2 regions of the Streptomyces sp. WAC 06738 genome follow, and region 1 is predicted to be linked to the other one. Evidence: riboswitches for the same ligand, from Rfam matches in the RefSeq annotation. Region 1 holds a riboswitch; the other holds the start of a gene.

The links. A riboswitch is a leader RNA that binds a small molecule or an ion and turns the genes downstream of it on or off. The one in region 1 is predicted to bind glycine.
Region 2: it holds a riboswitch for glycine, as region 1 does, so the genes downstream of both, gcvP (aminomethyl-transferring glycine dehydrogenase) here and gcvT (glycine cleavage system aminomethyltransferase GcvT) in region 1, are expected to answer to the same signal.

Annotation. Positions count from the first base shown of each region.
Region 1 covers NZ_CP029618.1:6,078,950-6,086,824, reverse strand. The annotation lists gene DMB38_RS26870 (ABC transporter substrate-binding protein) at 1-592, opposite strand, end outside; gene DMB38_RS26865 (ABC transporter permease) at 709-1,707, opposite strand; gene DMB38_RS26860 (enhanced serine sensitivity protein SseB C-terminal domain-containing protein) at 2,078-2,878, opposite strand; gene DMB38_RS26855 (enhanced serine sensitivity protein SseB) at 3,011-3,784, opposite strand; gene DMB38_RS26850 (hypothetical protein) at 3,916-4,521, shown strand; gene DMB38_RS26845 (AAA family ATPase) at 4,583-5,146, opposite strand; glycine riboswitch at 5,311-5,409, shown strand; gene gcvT (glycine cleavage system aminomethyltransferase GcvT) at 5,558-6,691, shown strand; gene gcvH (glycine cleavage system protein GcvH) at 6,793-7,167, shown strand; gene glyA (serine hydroxymethyltransferase) at 7,223-7,875, shown strand, end outside.
Region 2 covers NZ_CP029618.1:392,319-400,193, forward strand. The annotation lists gene DMB38_RS01470 (glutamate--cysteine ligase) at 1-179, opposite strand, end outside; gene DMB38_RS01475 (hypothetical protein) at 636-1,220, shown strand; gene DMB38_RS01480 (DUF5999 family protein) at 1,477-1,683, shown strand; gene gcvP (aminomethyl-transferring glycine dehydrogenase) at 1,808-4,705, opposite strand; glycine riboswitch at 4,884-4,980, opposite strand; gene DMB38_RS01490 (PRC-barrel domain-containing protein) at 5,133-5,519, shown strand; gene DMB38_RS01495 (DNA polymerase IV) at 5,549-6,919, opposite strand; gene DMB38_RS01500 (MerR family transcriptional regulator) at 7,034-7,579, opposite strand; gene DMB38_RS01505 (bifunctional nuclease family protein) at 7,790-7,875, opposite strand, start outside.

The DNA of each region.
Region 1 (7,875 bases):
ACGCCTGGTCGAGCTTGAAGACGATCGTGTGGTCGTCCGGGGTCTCGATGGACGAGATGCCCTCTTCGCTCTTGTCCTTGTACGGACCCTTGTAGTCGTCCGGGTTCTTCAGGTACTGGGCGAAGTAGTTCGGGCCGAGGGAGAGCACGTCGCGGGCGTAGTTGCTCCGCTCGACGGCGTACTTGACGTCGCCGGCCGTGATCTCGGTGCCGTCCTCGTACTTGACGCCCTTCTTGATCTTGTACGTCCAGGTCTTGCCGCCGTCGGACGCCTCACCGGGACCCTCGGCGAGGTCCGGCACCGGCTCCGCGGCCTGCGCGCCCGGACCGGGGGCGTAGGTCATGAGGGAGCGCGCGTACAGGCGGCTGAAGTTCCACACGTAGCCGTAGTACGTGTTGCCCGGGTCCATCGAGTCCGGCACGTCGGCGGACTCGTAGACGAGGGTGCCGCCCTTCTTGTCGGAGGCGTTGAGGACCTTATCGATCGCCGCGTTCGCGGCGGCGCCGCCGCCCTCGCCGTCCGAGTCGTCGTCGTTGCTGCCACCGCCGCAGGCGGAGACGGTCAGCGCGACCGAGACGGCAACCGCGAGCATGGCGGCTGATTTCGACCTGAGTTTCATGGTGAGGCGTTGCCCCCTGGTTCGGAGTGATGGGACGAGAGCGGGAACGGCGGGTGCCGCGCCCAGGCTGCTTCTTGGGGTCATCGGTGTCATCGGCGGCCCTTGGGATCGAGTGCGTCCCTGAGCCCGTCGCCCAAGAGGTTGAAGGCCAGCACGGACAGGAAGATCGCCACGCCCGGTACGACCATGAACATCGGATCGACCTGGTAGTAGTCGATCGCGCTGCTCAGCATGCCGCCCCAGGAGGCCTGCGGCGGCTGGATGCCCACGCCGAGGAAGCTGAGCGCCGCCTCGAAGAGGATGTTGGTCGGGATCAGCAGGGTGGAGTAGACCAGGATCGGCCCCACCAGGTTCGGCAGCAGCTCCCGGAAGAGGATGAAGGGGCCGCGCGCGCCCAGGCTCTTGGCCGCCTCCACGAACTCGCGTTCACGGAGGCTGAGCGTCTGTCCGCGGACGATGCGGCCGATGTACGGCCAACTGAAGAAGCCGATGACGAAGATCAGCACGCCGATGTGCAGCTCCAGGCCCTTCAGCCCGAACGCGCCGCCCTGCAGCGCGGCCGAGATCGAGATGGCGAAGAGCAGCACCGGGAAGGCCAGGAACGTGTCCATGGTCCGGCTGATGATCGTGTCCGCCCACTTGCCGTAGTAGCCGGCGATCACGCCGAGGACGGTGCCGATCACGACGGCGACCATGGTGGCGCCGAAGGCGACGAGCAGCGAGACCCAGGAGCCTTCGAGGATCCGGGTGGCGATGTCGCGGCCGAGCCGCGGCTCCACGCCCAGCGGGTGGTCCCAGCTCATGCCGCCGAACGAGCCGTACGGCGTGGCCAGGGAGGGGTCGACCAGGTCCTGGTTGAGCCTGTTGGGGTCGAGCCCGAAGGCCGCCTGGATCGGCCGGGAGAGCGCGGCGATCAGGATGAGGAGCACCACGAGGACGCCGCCGGCCATGGCGACGCGGTCGCGCTTCAGCCGCATCCAGGCGATACGCCCGAGCGAACGGCCCTCGATCCGGCTCTTGTCCACGCCCTCGACGAGAGCTTCCGGCGTCGCCTCGGTGGCGCCGGTGGTCTCGATAGGTGCCGTCATGTTGTGGGGACCCCTCTCGAGCGGCGGCGTCCCGCCGTCGTCTGCCGCGGTAGCGGCTCAATCGCTTCGCTGGTGCAAGTCATGCCGTGGTGCCGTGATCCGTGGTGCCGTCGTGCCTGGTGCCCGTACCGGGTGATCGTGAAGCCCTGCCGTCGCACAGGGGAACGACAGCTTCCTGCGGGGGGAGTCTTCAATGCGCCTGCGATCACTCGCCAGACCCCAAGGGGAATGGATGCGCAAACGTGATGCGAAGCAGTGGATAACCGTTATCCGGACATCCGACCGCCGCTGAGCGGATCTTCGCCGGGCCGATATCGGGATAGTGCGGATATAACGGAGTCGGACGGGAGGGCGGGGCGGGGCCGAAGGCTCAGAACTGCGGGGCGGGTCCCGGCTGCCAGCCGGACTGCGCGGCGCCGCCCGCGGAGTGCGGCGGCGGGTAGCCGTAGCCGGCGGGCGGGGCGGCCGGGCCGCCGCCGTAGGCGCCGCGGTCGAAGAACGGCCGGGAGTTCGCCCGCATCCACATCGCCACCGGGTCGTGGTCGTCGGCCAGCGCCACCGTGGAGACCGCGAGGCCCGGGGGCACGGCGGCCACGGACTCCTGCATCATCGACTGCGCCGCGGCGACGGACTGCGCGCCCGTGTCGTACAGGTCGATGCCGATGGCGAGGTACGGCTCGCCGAGCACCGGCTGCACCCAGGCGCGGCAGAGCGTGCGCACGGCGGGGGTGCGGTGGGCGGTCTGGCCCAGCAGGGCGTAGAACTGCGCGACGTCCACGACCGGTTCCGCGATCCGCAGCGGGCCCGCGGGCAGCCGGTCCAGGCCCGTGGCCACCCGGCGCAGGTCGAGCCAGGGGACGCCGACGCCGCCGCCCGCGGCGTGCGGGTCGAGCCAGAGGCCCCAGCGGTCGGGGTAGAGCGCGGCGGCGATCTCCGCCCCGGCGACGGGCTCGTGGGCACCGGCCCAGCCGCTGGCGGCCAGCTCGCGGTCGGAGCTGAAGCAGGGCGCGTAGGCGTGGCCCTCGATCTGCATGCTGCCGTACTGCGCGTCGGGCGAGTCGGGGCGGCCCTGCCAGAGCAGCATCCACACCTGCCCGGCGGCCAGCGCGGCGAGCAGCGCCTCGTACGCGTCGTACCTGCCGGGAGCCACCTGGCGGACCAACTGGTCCACCCCCGCTCCCGGCGCCCGCCCGCTCGCGCCCCCGTTCACCCTGGGCCCCAACCCTTCGTCTCGGCTCCCGCCGCTCCCGGGCACGCGTGTACGCCCGGAAAGGTCATCAAACCAGCTTAGAGCCTGACCGCGTCAGCCGACCCGGATGTAGAACGGCTCGACCTTGGCCCGCATCCAGGTGATCACCGGGTCCACCGCGGCGTCGAGGAAGACCAGTTGGACCTTCCACGGCACCGGCTGCGCGCCCAGCGCCCGGCCCAGCGCCTCCACCGTCGCCTGCCTGCTCTCGTCGTACGTGTCCAGCAGCTCCACCCCGATGTAGAGCTGCTCCGCACCGCCCTCGACGCTCGCGAGCCCCCGGCGCGCGCTGCGTACCACCCCGATCCGCTCGAACTCCTCCCGCGCGACCGCCAGGAAGTCCACCGGGTCGTCCTGCCAGTCCGGCGTGAACAGCCGCACCCGGCCGCCGCGCGCCTCCCCCGGCAGCCGCGCCGCCCCGCGGTCCCGGCACAGCTCGGCGACCGCCGCCGGCGGCAGCGGCACGCCGACCGTGCCGCCGGGGTTGACCGCGATGCCGACCTGCGGCGGCAGCCCGCGGGCGAACTCGCGGGCGGGCGCGACGGTGAACGACATGTGGGAGCCGCTCACCCGGAGGAACTCCTCCTGCGAGGAGAACACCGGCACGTACGGCGCGCCGCCTATCTCGGTCGTCGGCACGGGGAGCGAGGGGCTGTCGGGCCCGCCGCCCGCGGGCAGCGGCACCCAGAGGCTGCTGCGGCCCAGCACCTCCAGCAGCCGCGGGGCGGCCTGCGGGTTGCCGAGCGAGGCGGCGAGCACCTCCTCCAGCTCGTTGCCGGGGAAGCCGCCCGTGGCGGGGGGCTGCGGGGAGCGGTAGTCGAAGCTCATCGGGACCAGCCAACTCTCGGGGGATGAACGTCGGCACCCTAACGGCTGCGAGCGCTCGCGGGCGAAGCCCGCACCTGCCCACGGTGGAGTCCCCTCACCCTCACGACCTCGCGACAGGGAGCCCGTTTTCCATGCGTACGAACCGAATGGCCGGCCTCGCCGCCACCGTCGTCCCCGCCGTCGCCGGCGGCGCCCTCGTGCTCGGCATGGCCGGGCCCGTCGCCGCCGCCGGGGACGGAGCCGGGGGCGGGCACCCCGGCGGCAGGACCGCGGCCTCCGTCCCGGCCGCCACCGACGTCGACCCCTCGACGCTGCACCTGCTGGGGGAGCTCGGGCAGCTCACCGCCGCCACGGTGAGGACCGTCGAGCAGGTCCAGCAGGCGGTCGCCGACGGCGGCCGGCAGAACCCGCGCACGCTGCCCGACGTGCGCGCGCACCTGGACGCGGTGGGCGCGGCGGCGGGGGCCAAGGGCACGGTGAAGTCGATGAAGGCGCGGGAGACGACCGCCCTGGCACAGGCCGTCGGCTCGCTGCGGGAGGAGCTGGCCCGCCTGGTACGGGCCGGCCGGGCGGGCGACCGGGCGGCGGTGGCCGAGCGGTCCCCGGTGACCGTGACGGCGCTGGTACGGGTCCTCTCGGCGACGGCGGCCAGCGGGCTGGTGCCGGCGGGGCAGGTGCCGCAGACGCCGCCGAACGCGGCGGTGCCGCCGAAGCTGCCGGCGCGCTCCGGCGCGTAGCGGTCCGGTGCGCAGCGGTCTGGGCGCGGGACCGGTCCGGCGGGCAGCCGCCCGCCCGAGCTCAGCCGAAGCTGATCGAGCGCAGCGCCCCGGTCGCCTCGCCGTCCAGCACCAGTACCGAGTGGCAGCCCTCCGCCGGCTGCCCGGCGCTCGCCCAGTCCAGCAGCCTGCGGTGCGCCCACCGGTGGCGGGCGAAGGCGTACCGCGAGACGGCTCGCCCGCGCCGCGCCTGCCGCTCCCGCGCCACGTCCGCGGGCACGTCGAGCACCACGACGTGCATCCCGCGCCCGTGCCGCCTGGCCTGCCTGGTCAGCCACCACCGCACCCACGGCAGCGTGCCGCAGTCGTGCACGACGAGGCTGCCGCCCGCGCGGACCGCCAGGCGCAGCCGCGCGTAGTGGTCGATGCGGACTAACGGCCGGTAGAGGGCGTACGGCAGCCGCGTGCCCAGCTTGCGCGCCCAGCGCTCGCGCACGTACTGCGAGTCGATCAGCCGGACCGCGGCCGGCGGCTGCGTGCGGCGCATGAGCGTGCTCTTGCCGCTGCCCGGCAGCCCGGAGATCACGACGATGTCCCCCTCCGGATATCGAAGCCGTTCCCTGGAGGCCGCCTGCTCCACCGTCACGCTGCCTCCCACGCCCCGCACCGCCGCCTCTTGCCGTCCACAAGCCTCGCAACAGCGGCGGGGCTCGACAAGGACGCAACGGAAGGTGGCCTCCCACTTCTTCCCCTGTCCCGCGGTCGAGGGCGCGTGCAATGATGGGCCCCGCCAACTGCATACCGGCCGTTCGAACCCGCGCGGGAGAGTCCCGGTGCCTCGTCGCACCGGGCGCCGAAGGAGCAAGTCCTCCCTTGAATCTCTCAGGCACCAGTCACCGCGCGGGCGAGGCAGATCTGAAAAGCGGGCGTGCCCGGCCGAGCGCCGGCGCCGCCCCACCCAAGGTGCAAGCCACGCTCCCGCGGGGTCGTGGCGAACCTCTCAGGTTCCGATGACAGATGGGGAGGACACGACCACCCCCTGTCCGGGAGCCTGACGATGACCACTGAGAGCCCTGCACCGCGCCGTACCGCGCTCGACGCCACGCACCGCGCCCTCGGCGCCACCATGACCGACTTCGCCGGCTGGGACATGCCGCTGCGCTACGGCAGCGAGCGCGAGGAGCACGTCGCGGTGCGCACCCGCGCCGGCCTCTTCGACCTCTCCCACATGGGCGAGATCGCCGTCACCGGCCCGCAGGCCGCGGACCTGCTGGACTACGCCCTGGTGGGCCGGCTCTCCGCGGTGCGCCCGGGCCGCGCCCGGTACACGATGATCTGCCGCGAGGACGGCGGCATCCTCGACGACCTGATCGTCTACCGGCTCGCCGACGAGGAGTACATGATCGTCGCGAACGCCGCCAACGCCCAGGTCGTCCTGGACGCCCTCGCCGAACGGGCCGCCGGCTTCCCGGGCGCCGAGGTGCGGGACGACCGGGACGCGTACGCCCTCATCGCCGTGCAGGGCCCCAGGTCGCAGGAGATCCTGGGCCGGGTCACCGACGCGGACCTGGCCGGCCTGAAGTACTACGCGGGCCTGCCCGGCACCGTCGCCGGCGCGGACGCGCTCATCGCCCGTACCGGCTACACCGGCGAGGACGGCTTCGAGCTCTTCGTACGCCCCGCGGACGCGCCCGCCGTCTGGGCCGCGCTCACCGCGGCGGGCGCGGACGACGGCCTGGTGCCGTGCGGGCTCTCCTGCCGCGACACCCTGCGTCTGGAGGCCGGCATGCCGCTCTACGGGCACGAGCTGACCACCGCGCTCACGCCCTTCGACGCCGGGCTCGGCCGGGTCGTCAAGCTCGACAAGCCCGGCGACTTCGTCGGGCGCGAGGCGCTCGAAGAGGCCGCCGGGCGCGCCGCGGCGGAGCCGCCGCGGGTGCTGGTCGGCCTGGTCGCCGAGGGCCGGCGGGTGCCGCGCGCGGGGTACGAGGTGGTGGCCGGCGGCCGGCGCATCGGCGAGGTCACCTCCGGCGCCCCCTCCCCCACCCTGGGCAAGCCGATCGCGATGGCGTACGTGGACGCCGCGCACGCCGGTTCCGGGCCCTCGGCGGCCACCGGCGTGGGCGTCGACATCCGCGGCAGCCACGAGCCGTACGAGGTCGTCGCCCTGCCGTTCTACAAGCGCCCCTGACCGGCTCCGCGAGAGCCACCGGCCCCTTCCCGCGGCGGCCCTCGACCGCGCCACCAGCGCCCCTTTACGCCTCTGACGTCCCGATCCTGGAGAATCGCCTTATGAGCAACCCTGAGCACCTGCGCTACAGCAAGGAACACGAGTGGGTCGCGATCGCCGACGGCGTCGCCACCGTCGGCATCACCGCCCACGCCGCGAACGCGCTGGGCGACGTCGTCTTCGTCCAGTTGCCGGAGGTGGGCGCCGCGGTCAACGCGGGCGAGCCCTGCGGCGAGCTGGAGTCGACGAAGTCCGTCTCCGACCTCTACGCGCCGGTGACCGGGGAGGTCACCGAGACCAACCAGGACGTCGTGGACGACCCGGCGCTGGTGAACTCCGGGCCGTATCAGGACGGCTGGCTCTTCCGGGTGCGCGTCTCGGCCGAGGCCGCCGACCTGATGTCCGCCGCCGAGTACACCGAGTTCACCGCGGGCTGAGCTCCGCCGCCGCAGCCCCGCCCGACCGCGTCCCTCTTCTTTCCCGGAAGGTCCCATGTCCCTTCTGAACGGCTCGCTCCACGAGGTCGACCCCGAGGTCGCCGCCGCCGTGGACGCCGAGCTCAAGCGCCAGCAGTCCACCCTCGAAATGATCGCCTCGGAGAACTTCGCCCCGGTCGCCGTGCTGGAGGCGCAGGGCTCGGTCCTCACCAACAAGTACGCCGAGGGCTACCCCGGCCGCCGCTACTACGGCGGCTGCGAGTACGTCGACGTCGCCGAGGAGCTGGCCCGCGAGCGGGTCAAGGCGCTCTTCGGCGCCGAGGCGGCGAACGTCCAGCCGCACTCGGGCGCGTCGGCGAACGCGGCGGCGATGTTCGCGGTGCTGAAGCCCGGCGACACGATCCTGGGCCTGGACCTGGCCCACGGCGGGCACCTGACCCACGGCATGAAGATCAACTTCTCCGGCAAGCTGTACGACGTCGCCGCCTACCACGTCGACGCCGAGACCGGCCAGGTCGACATGGCCGAGGTCGAGCGGCTGGCCAAGGAGCGGCGGCCGAAGCTGATCATCGCCGGCTGGTCGGCGTACCCCCGGCAGCTCGACTTCGCCGGCTTCCGCCGGATCGCCGACGAGGTCGACGCGCTGCTGATGGTCGACATGGCGCACTTCGCCGGTCTCGTGGCCGCGGGCCTGCACCCCAACCCCGT
Region 2 (7,875 bases), 5.7 Mb from region 1:
GGCATGCCGTCCGCACCGACGAGATTCAACTCGATCTCCAGCCCCATCAGGTTCTGCGGGCGGTCGAATCTCTTCTCCTCCAGCAATCGCTCCAGCCCCACGAGACACTCGCGGAGCCGCTGCCGATAGCGGCGGCGGTCGGACAGGTCGAACCCGCCGGCCACGACCTTCTCGCCCATCGAGGTTCCTCCTCGGCTCGGCTGCCCGGGATGATGCCCAGACGCGGGTACCCTGACGCCCGCAGCCGCCGTGTCGTCGGCTACGCTGACCGCCGCGCCGGACGGCGTCGTTCCGACCGCACACCGCCGGGCGCGCGCACCACCGCCCGCCGATCCGCCGCGATCCCCGGCGAGATCCGGCCGACCCCGGGTGCCGGCCGTGACCGCGCCCGCCAGGTGATTCTCGCTGATGTTCCGGAAAGACCAGCGGATATGCGACCGAGAATCCTCTTGCGGAATTCACCCGGACGGCTAGGCGGAAGGACTCCCACCGCTAGTCGTATAAAATTCGCGAACGAGGCAGAGAGTTGGCGCCCCCTTGCACGGATGCGGTCCCCTCTGGCCCCGCTAGCAGACAGCGCCGTCCGCATCTTGCCCCCTGCTCTGCTCCACGTCTGTCGAAGGTAGGCGACCCCTATGCCGCTCAGCGTCCTTACGCCCCCCTCCCCGGCTCTGCGCAGCGTCAACGCCGCGCTGAAGTCCCCGACGGCGGTGCGCGGGACCCGTGCGCTCGCGCCGGTCTCCGGGAGCCCGGCGGACGCGACGGACGCGCTGCCCGTCCACGTCCTGGCGGGGGTCGGCGCCGCGGACGGCACACCCCGCGCGGCGCTCACAGGCTGGCGGTTCCACCTCGCCGCCGAGGGCCGCGTCGTCGCCGCCGCGGAGGCGCGGATCACCCCGGACGGCTGGGCGTTCTCGCACTTCTCCGAGGGCCCGTACGTCGCCTCCACCCAACGCGCCCTGCGCCAGGCCGAGTCCCTGCCCGCCCTGCTGCAGCCGCGGCTGCTGTCCGTACCCGAGCTGTACATGGTGACGCTCTGGCTGCGCGCCGACGCCACCGCGCCGGCCGAGTCGGGCACGGTCGACCCGGCGGATCTGCTGGTGCCGCTGGCGCCCGCGCCGCCCGGCATCCGGGCCCACCGCGCGCACCGCGCCGGCGATCTGCTGCCCGCGCTGCGCGACCGGCTGGCGGGCGCGCGGCTGCTCGGCTCCTCCGCCTGATCACGGCGAGGTCACGGTCTGATCACCGCTGTGGACTAGTCCACTCCCGCCGGTGCACCCCCCGAAAGGATGGTCCGGCACCGGGCAACCGCCCGCGAGGGTGATGCGTCTTCTGCCCCGGAGACCACCTGCCGGTAAATCCCTGCGAATTGACGCGCGCGGGGGAACACTGGTTGGGGAACGAGTCGACACGGGGGCGGCGATGACATCTGCAGACCGCAGGACCGAGACCACGAAACGGCGAGAGTACCCAGCCATGTGCCAGCACCAGCCACCCTGTCCCACCGCCCAGTCCACCGACCGGGAGGCGGCGCGCCCGGTGGCGCACCACCCGGAGCAGGGCTGGAGCCTCCTCTGCAACGGCGTTCTGCTGTTCGAGGACACCGGCGAGCTGCTGCCCGACGGCCGGATCATCGCGCCGCACCGACCGCCGAACGCCGACGACGTGACCGCCGCGGCCTGACCTGCCCGGGCGGCGGCACCGGCCGCCGCCCGCCGGCGGGCTTCCGCGGCCGCCCGCACGCACCGCACGCACCCGGCCCGGCGCGGGGGCGCCGGGCCGGGTGCGGTACGCGCGCGGGCGTACGTCAGTCGTCGTATTCGTCCAGCGGGGGGCACGAGCACACCAGGTTCCGGTCGCCGTAGGCGCCGTCGATCCGGCGCACCGGCGGCCAGTACTTGTCCGCGGGCGTCACCCCGGCCGGGAAGACGGCCTCCGCACGCCCGTACGGGTGCTTCCACTCCCCCGCGAGCTGCGCCGCGGTGTGCGGCGCGCCGACCAGCGGGTTGTCGTCCTTGTCCCACTCCCCCGTGCCGACCCGCTCGATCTCCCGCCGGATCGCGATCATCGCCTCGCAGAACCGGTCGAGTTCGCTCAGGTTCTCGCTCTCGGTCGGCTCGATCATCAGCGTCCCGGCCACCGGGAACGACATCGTCGGGGCGTGGAAGCCGTAGTCGATCAGCCGCTTGGCCACGTCGTCGATGGACACGCCCGTCGCCTTGGTCAGCGGCCGTACGTCGACGATGCACTCGTGCGCGACGAGCCCGCCGGGACCCGTGTACAGCACCGGGAAGTGCGGCTCCAGCCGCCTGGCCACGTAGTTGGCGCCGAGCACCGCGACCTGGCTGGCGCGGCGCAGCCCATCTTCGCCCATGAGCTTCATGTACGCCCACGAGATCGGCAGGATCCCGGCCGAGCCCCACGGCGCCGCCGAGACCGGTCCCACGCCCGTCTCGGGGCCCGCGGCGGGCTGCAGCGGGTGGTTCGGCAGGTACGGGGCGAGGTGCTCGCGGACGGCGACCGGGCCGACGCCGGGACCGCCGCCGCCGTGCGGGATGCAGAACGTCTTGTGCAGGTTCAGGTGCGAGACGTCGCCGCCGAACTTCCCGGGGCCCGCGAGGCCGACGAGCGCGTTGAGGTTGGCGCCGTCCACGTACACCTGGCCGCCGGCGGCGTGCACGGCGTCGCAGATCTCCGTGATGTGCTCCTCGAACACGCCGTGCGTCGAGGGGTAGGTGACCATGAGCACGGCCAGCTCGTCGCCGTACTGCCCGATCTTCGCGCGGAGGTCGTCCGCGTCGACCTCGCCGTTCTCCGCGGTCTTCACGACCACGACCCTCATGCCGGCCATCACCGCGGAGGCGGCGTTGGTGCCGTGCGCGGAGGACGGGATGAGGCAGACGGTGCGGCGCTCGTCGCCGTTGGCGCGGTGGTACGCCCGTACGGCCAGCAGGCCCGCCAGCTCGCCCTGCGATCCCGCGTTGGGCTGCAGGGAGACCTTGTCGTAGCCGGTGACGGCGGCCAGGCCCTCCTCCAGCTCGCGGATCAGCGTCAGATAACCCGCGGCCTGGTCGGCGGGCGCGAAGGGGTGCAGCCCGGCGAACTCGGGCCAGGTGACGGCCTCCATCTCCGCGGTCGCGTTGAGCTTCATCGTGCAGGAGCCGAGCGGGATCATGCCGCGGTCCAGCGCGTAGTCCCGGTCGGCGAGCGTGCGCAGGTAGCGCAGCAGGGCGGTCTCGGAGCGGTGCCGGTGGAAGACCGGGTGGGTCAGGTACGCGTCGGTGCGCAGCAGACCTGCGGGCAGCGCGTCGGCGGTGGCGGCGTCCAGCTCGCCGACATCCCGGCCTGGGACGCCGAAGGCGTCCCAGACGACGGCCAGGTGCTCGCGGACCGTGGTCTCGTCGCAGGAGATACCGACGTGGTCGGCGTCGGCGAGGCGGAGGTTGACGCCTGCGTTGCGGGCGCGGGCAGTCACCTCGGCGGCCCGGCCGGGGACGCGGACGGTGACGGTGTCGAAGAACGCGTCGTGCACGACCTCGGCGTCGCCGGCGCGCAGGCCCGCGGCGAGGATCGCGGCGAAGCGGTGGGTGCGCCGGGCGATGGCCGCCAGGCCCTCGGGGCCGTGGTAGACGGCGTACATCGACGCCATCACGGCGAGCAGCACCTGCGCGGTACAGATGTTGCTGGTGGCCTTCTCGCGGCGGATGTGCTGCTCGCGCGTCTGGAGGGCCAGCCGGTACGCCTGCGCGCCGTCCGCGTCCTTAGAGACGCCGACGAGCCGCCCCGGCAGGCTGCGCGCGAACTTCTCGCGTACGGACATGTAGCCGGCGTGCGGCCCGCCGAAGCCCATCGGCACCCCGAACCGCTGGCTGGAGCCGACCGCGATGTCGGCGCCGAGCGACCCGGGCGAGGTCAGCAGGGTGAGCGCCAGGAGGTCGGCGGCGACGGTGACGACGGCGCCCAGCTCGTGCGCCCGCTCGATGACGGGCGCGAGGTCCCGTACGGCACCGGAGGCGCCCGGATACTGCAGCAGCACGCCGAAGACGCCGCGCTCGGCGGCCTCGGCCGGGATGCCGTCGGCGAGGTCCGCGACGACGACCTCGACGCCGGTCGGCTCCGCGCGGGTGCGCAGCACGGCGACGGTCTGCGGCAGGGTGTCGGCGTCGACCAGGAAGACGCCGTCCTTGACCTTGCCGACACGCCGGGACAGGGCCATCGCCTCGGCGGCGGCCGTGCCCTCGTCGAGCAGCGAGGCGCCGGCGGTGGGCAGCCCGGTGAGGTCGGAGACGACGGTCTGGAAGTTGAGGAGCGCCTCCAGGCGGCCCTGGGAGATCTCCGGCTGGTACGGGGTGTACGCCGTGTACCAGGCGGGGTTCTCCATGACGTTGCGCAGGATGACCGGCGGCGTGTGGGTGCCGTGGTAGCCGAGGCCGATCATGGAGGTGAGCACCTCGTTGCGCGCCGCCAGGCCGCGCAGCTCGGCCAGCACCTCGGCCTCGGAGCGGGCCGCGGGCAGCGTGAACGCGCCGGTGCCCTTGATCGAGCCGGGTACGGCGGCCTCCGTCAGCTCGTCCAGCGAGCCGTAGCCGACCTGGGCGAGCATCTTGGCCCGGTCGCCCGCGTCCGGTCCTATGTGGCGCTGCTCGAAGGGCGTGTCGCGCTCCAGGGCGGACAGCGGAATGCGGTGGGCGTTCGTCTCGGACAAAGGGGCCTCCTGGTCGCGCGGACCTTCGCGGATGCCCCTGGGCCGGGCACCCGTACGGCCTCCCCCTCTGTCATCCGGACCTGAGAGCTTCACCGGCACGCCCTGACCGGGCGCGGCGCGGCTTGCACCGTCGGTGAGGAGGGGCCGCGCGGCGGCCCGCCCTGCTTTCCAGAGTGACCTCGTCCGTGCGGTACGGGGGCCTGAGAGATTCCGGGGAGGAGTTGCTCCTTCGGCGCCTCCGGCTGGCGGGCGGAGGACTCTCCCGCACGGGGTCTGCAGCCACGATCAGCGTACCAGCGCACGCCCCCGCGCATCCCGGCGCGGGCGCCGGCTCCCGTGCGCCCGGGCGGCGCCCGCCGAGTGGCCGCGGGCCGGGTTGTGCCGTTACGTGGAGGCAGCGGAGCTGTGACGAGAGGTGGGAGGCACCGTGCAGACCGACATCGACCCCCGGAGCCTGATCGGCGTGCGCGCGTACGACAGCAACGGCGACAAGCTCGGGACCGTCGACGAGGTGTACCTCGACGACGCCACCGGCGCCCCGCAGTGGGCTGCGCTGCGCACGGGCCTCTTCCACCGGGACGCGTTCGTGCCGCTGGGGCCGAGCGAGCTGGCGGACGAAGGGCTGCGGGTGCCGTACGAACGGGAGCTGATCAAGGACGCGCCGGACTTCGGCGTCGGCCGGCATCTCTCCCCCGAACAGGAACTCCAGCTCTACCACCACTACGGCATGACGCTGCCGCCCGAGGTCGCCAAGACCCGCCCGCAGCAGCCGAAGGACCGGGACTTCGGCGAGGTCGCCGGCTCCGACGACTGACCGGGCCCCCGGGCGTGGGCCGGAGGACATCAGCCGCCCGGCACCAGCGGCAGCGGGTCCGCGGGCGCCAGCGCCGGGTCGTCCACGGCGAACGTCCGCACCCGCCCCGGCGCCGAGCCCGGCACCTCGAACCGCACCGTGACCCGGCCGACGCCGCTGCCCTGCACCCAGCCCGGGCCGTGCTCCGCGTGCCGCACGTCCAGCCCCGGCAGCCAGTGCGGCGCCGCCGGCTCCGGCTCCGCCGGGGCGGGCGGCGGAGGCGGCTCCGGCGGCGGCAGCGCCACCGGGCCGTCGGCGTCCACGGGACCATGCTGCACCTCCGGCGCCTGACCGGCCTGCGCGAACAGGTCCTCCTGCGTGAAGTCCGCGAGCCCGCTCACGCCGACGCCCAGCAGCCGCACGCCCGCGGTCGTCTCCACGCTGTCCAGCAGCCGCAGCGCCGCCTCGGTGACCACGGCCGGGTCGTCCGTGGGCCCGCGCAGGGTCTCGGAGCGGGTGAGGGTGGAGAAGTCGTACCGCCGGACCTTGAGGACCACCGTGCGGCCGGAGCGCCCCGCGCCGCGCAGCCGGGTCACACACCGCCGTGCCAGCCGCTCGACCTCGGTGCGGATCCGGACCCGGTCGGTGAGGTCGACGTCGAAGGTGTCCTCGACGGAGACGGACTTGGTGTCCCGGTCCGCGACCACCGGCCGCTCGTCCAGGCCCAGCGCCATCACGTGGATCCCGGTGCCGTGCGCCTTGCCCAGCAGCCGCACCATCTCGTCCTCGCCGGCGTCCGTGACCTCCCCGACCGTGGTGATCCCGGCCCGGCGCAGCGTGTCCGCCGTCGCCGGGCCGACGCCGGGCAGCGTGCGCACGCTCATCGGCCCGAGCAGCGCCCGCTCGCCGCCCGGCGGGACCACGACGAGCCCGTCGGGCTTGGCCAGCTCGGAGGCGACCTTGGCGAGCATCTTGGAGGCGGCGAGCCCGACGGACCCGGTGAGGCCGGTGGCGGCGCGGATGTCGGCGCGCAGCCGGCGCGCCACGTCCCGGCACGCCCCCTCCTCCGCGGGCGTGCCGCCGGCTTCGAGGTCGACGAACGCCTCGTCCAGGCTCAGCGGCTCCACCAGCGGCGACAGCTCCCCGAGCAGCGCCATGACCTGGCCGCTGACCTGCTGGTAGAGCCGGAAGCGGGGGATGAGGAACGCGGCGTTCGGGCAGAGCCTGCGGGCCATGCCCATGGCCATGGCCGAGTGCACCCCGAAGACCCGGGCCTCGTACGACGCGGTGGCCACCACGCCGCGGGGGCCGAGGCCGCCGACGATCACGGCCTTGCCCTTCAGGCTCGGCTTGGCGGCCTGCTCGACGGCGGCGTAGAACGCGTCCATGTCCAGGTGCAGGACCGACGGCGCGCTTCTCACACGGTGATGGTCCCCCATGGGTACGACATCGGCCCGCAGCGGCCGTCAGGCGGCCGCGACGGCGCCGTACGGGCCGGGGCGCGGGACGCCGCCGGCAAGGCGGCCGGAGGGGCGTCAGCCGGCGCGGCTGCGGCGGCGCGCCAGCTCGTCGGCCGCGTTCTGCCCGACCAGCGTCTCGCCGGTGTCGATGCGCTCCGCGTGCAACTGCGCGAGGGCCGCCTGCACGTCGCTCCAGACCACGCCGACGGCGATCCCGAAGATCCCCTGGCCGCCCTGGAGCAGTTCGACGACCTCGTCGGATGACGTGCACTCGTAGACCGTGGCGCCGTCGCTGATGAGGGTCATCCGCCGCAGGTCGGCCGGTTCCGCGGCGCGCAGGTGGCGCACGGCCGTCCTGATGCTCTGCAGCGAGACCCCGGCGTCCAGCAGCCGCTTGACGATCTTGAGGACGACGACGTCGTGGGAGCCGTAGAGCCGCTGGGCACCCGAGCCGTTCGCCCGGACGCTCGGCTCCACCAGGCCCGTACGGGCCCAGTAGTCGAGCTGGCGGTACGTGATGCCGGCCGCGGCGCACGCCGCGGGTCCCCGGTAGCCGACCTCGTCCGGGGCCGCGGACGCGGCCTGCGGCCGCCTCGCGGGCTCCGCGCCGCGCCCGTACAGCGGCACCGCTCCGCCCCCGCCGGCCCATCTCCCGCCGTCCGTGACCACCACGCCGACCTCCCGCTCCCTGACCTGCCACCCGACGGTAGGCAGTCGCCCCGGGCGCGTCAACGAACGCCACACGGGGCACGCCGGGTGCTCATCACCCTACGGGTGGTTTGCCGACGGCGCCCGTACGGTAGGCCCGCGCGGGCTACCGGGGGGCGCCTCTCACTGGGGGTTCGTACCGAAGTCCTCGGGCGTGATCTGGTCGAGGAACTCGCGGAACTTCTCCACCTCGTCCTCCTGCTCGTCCG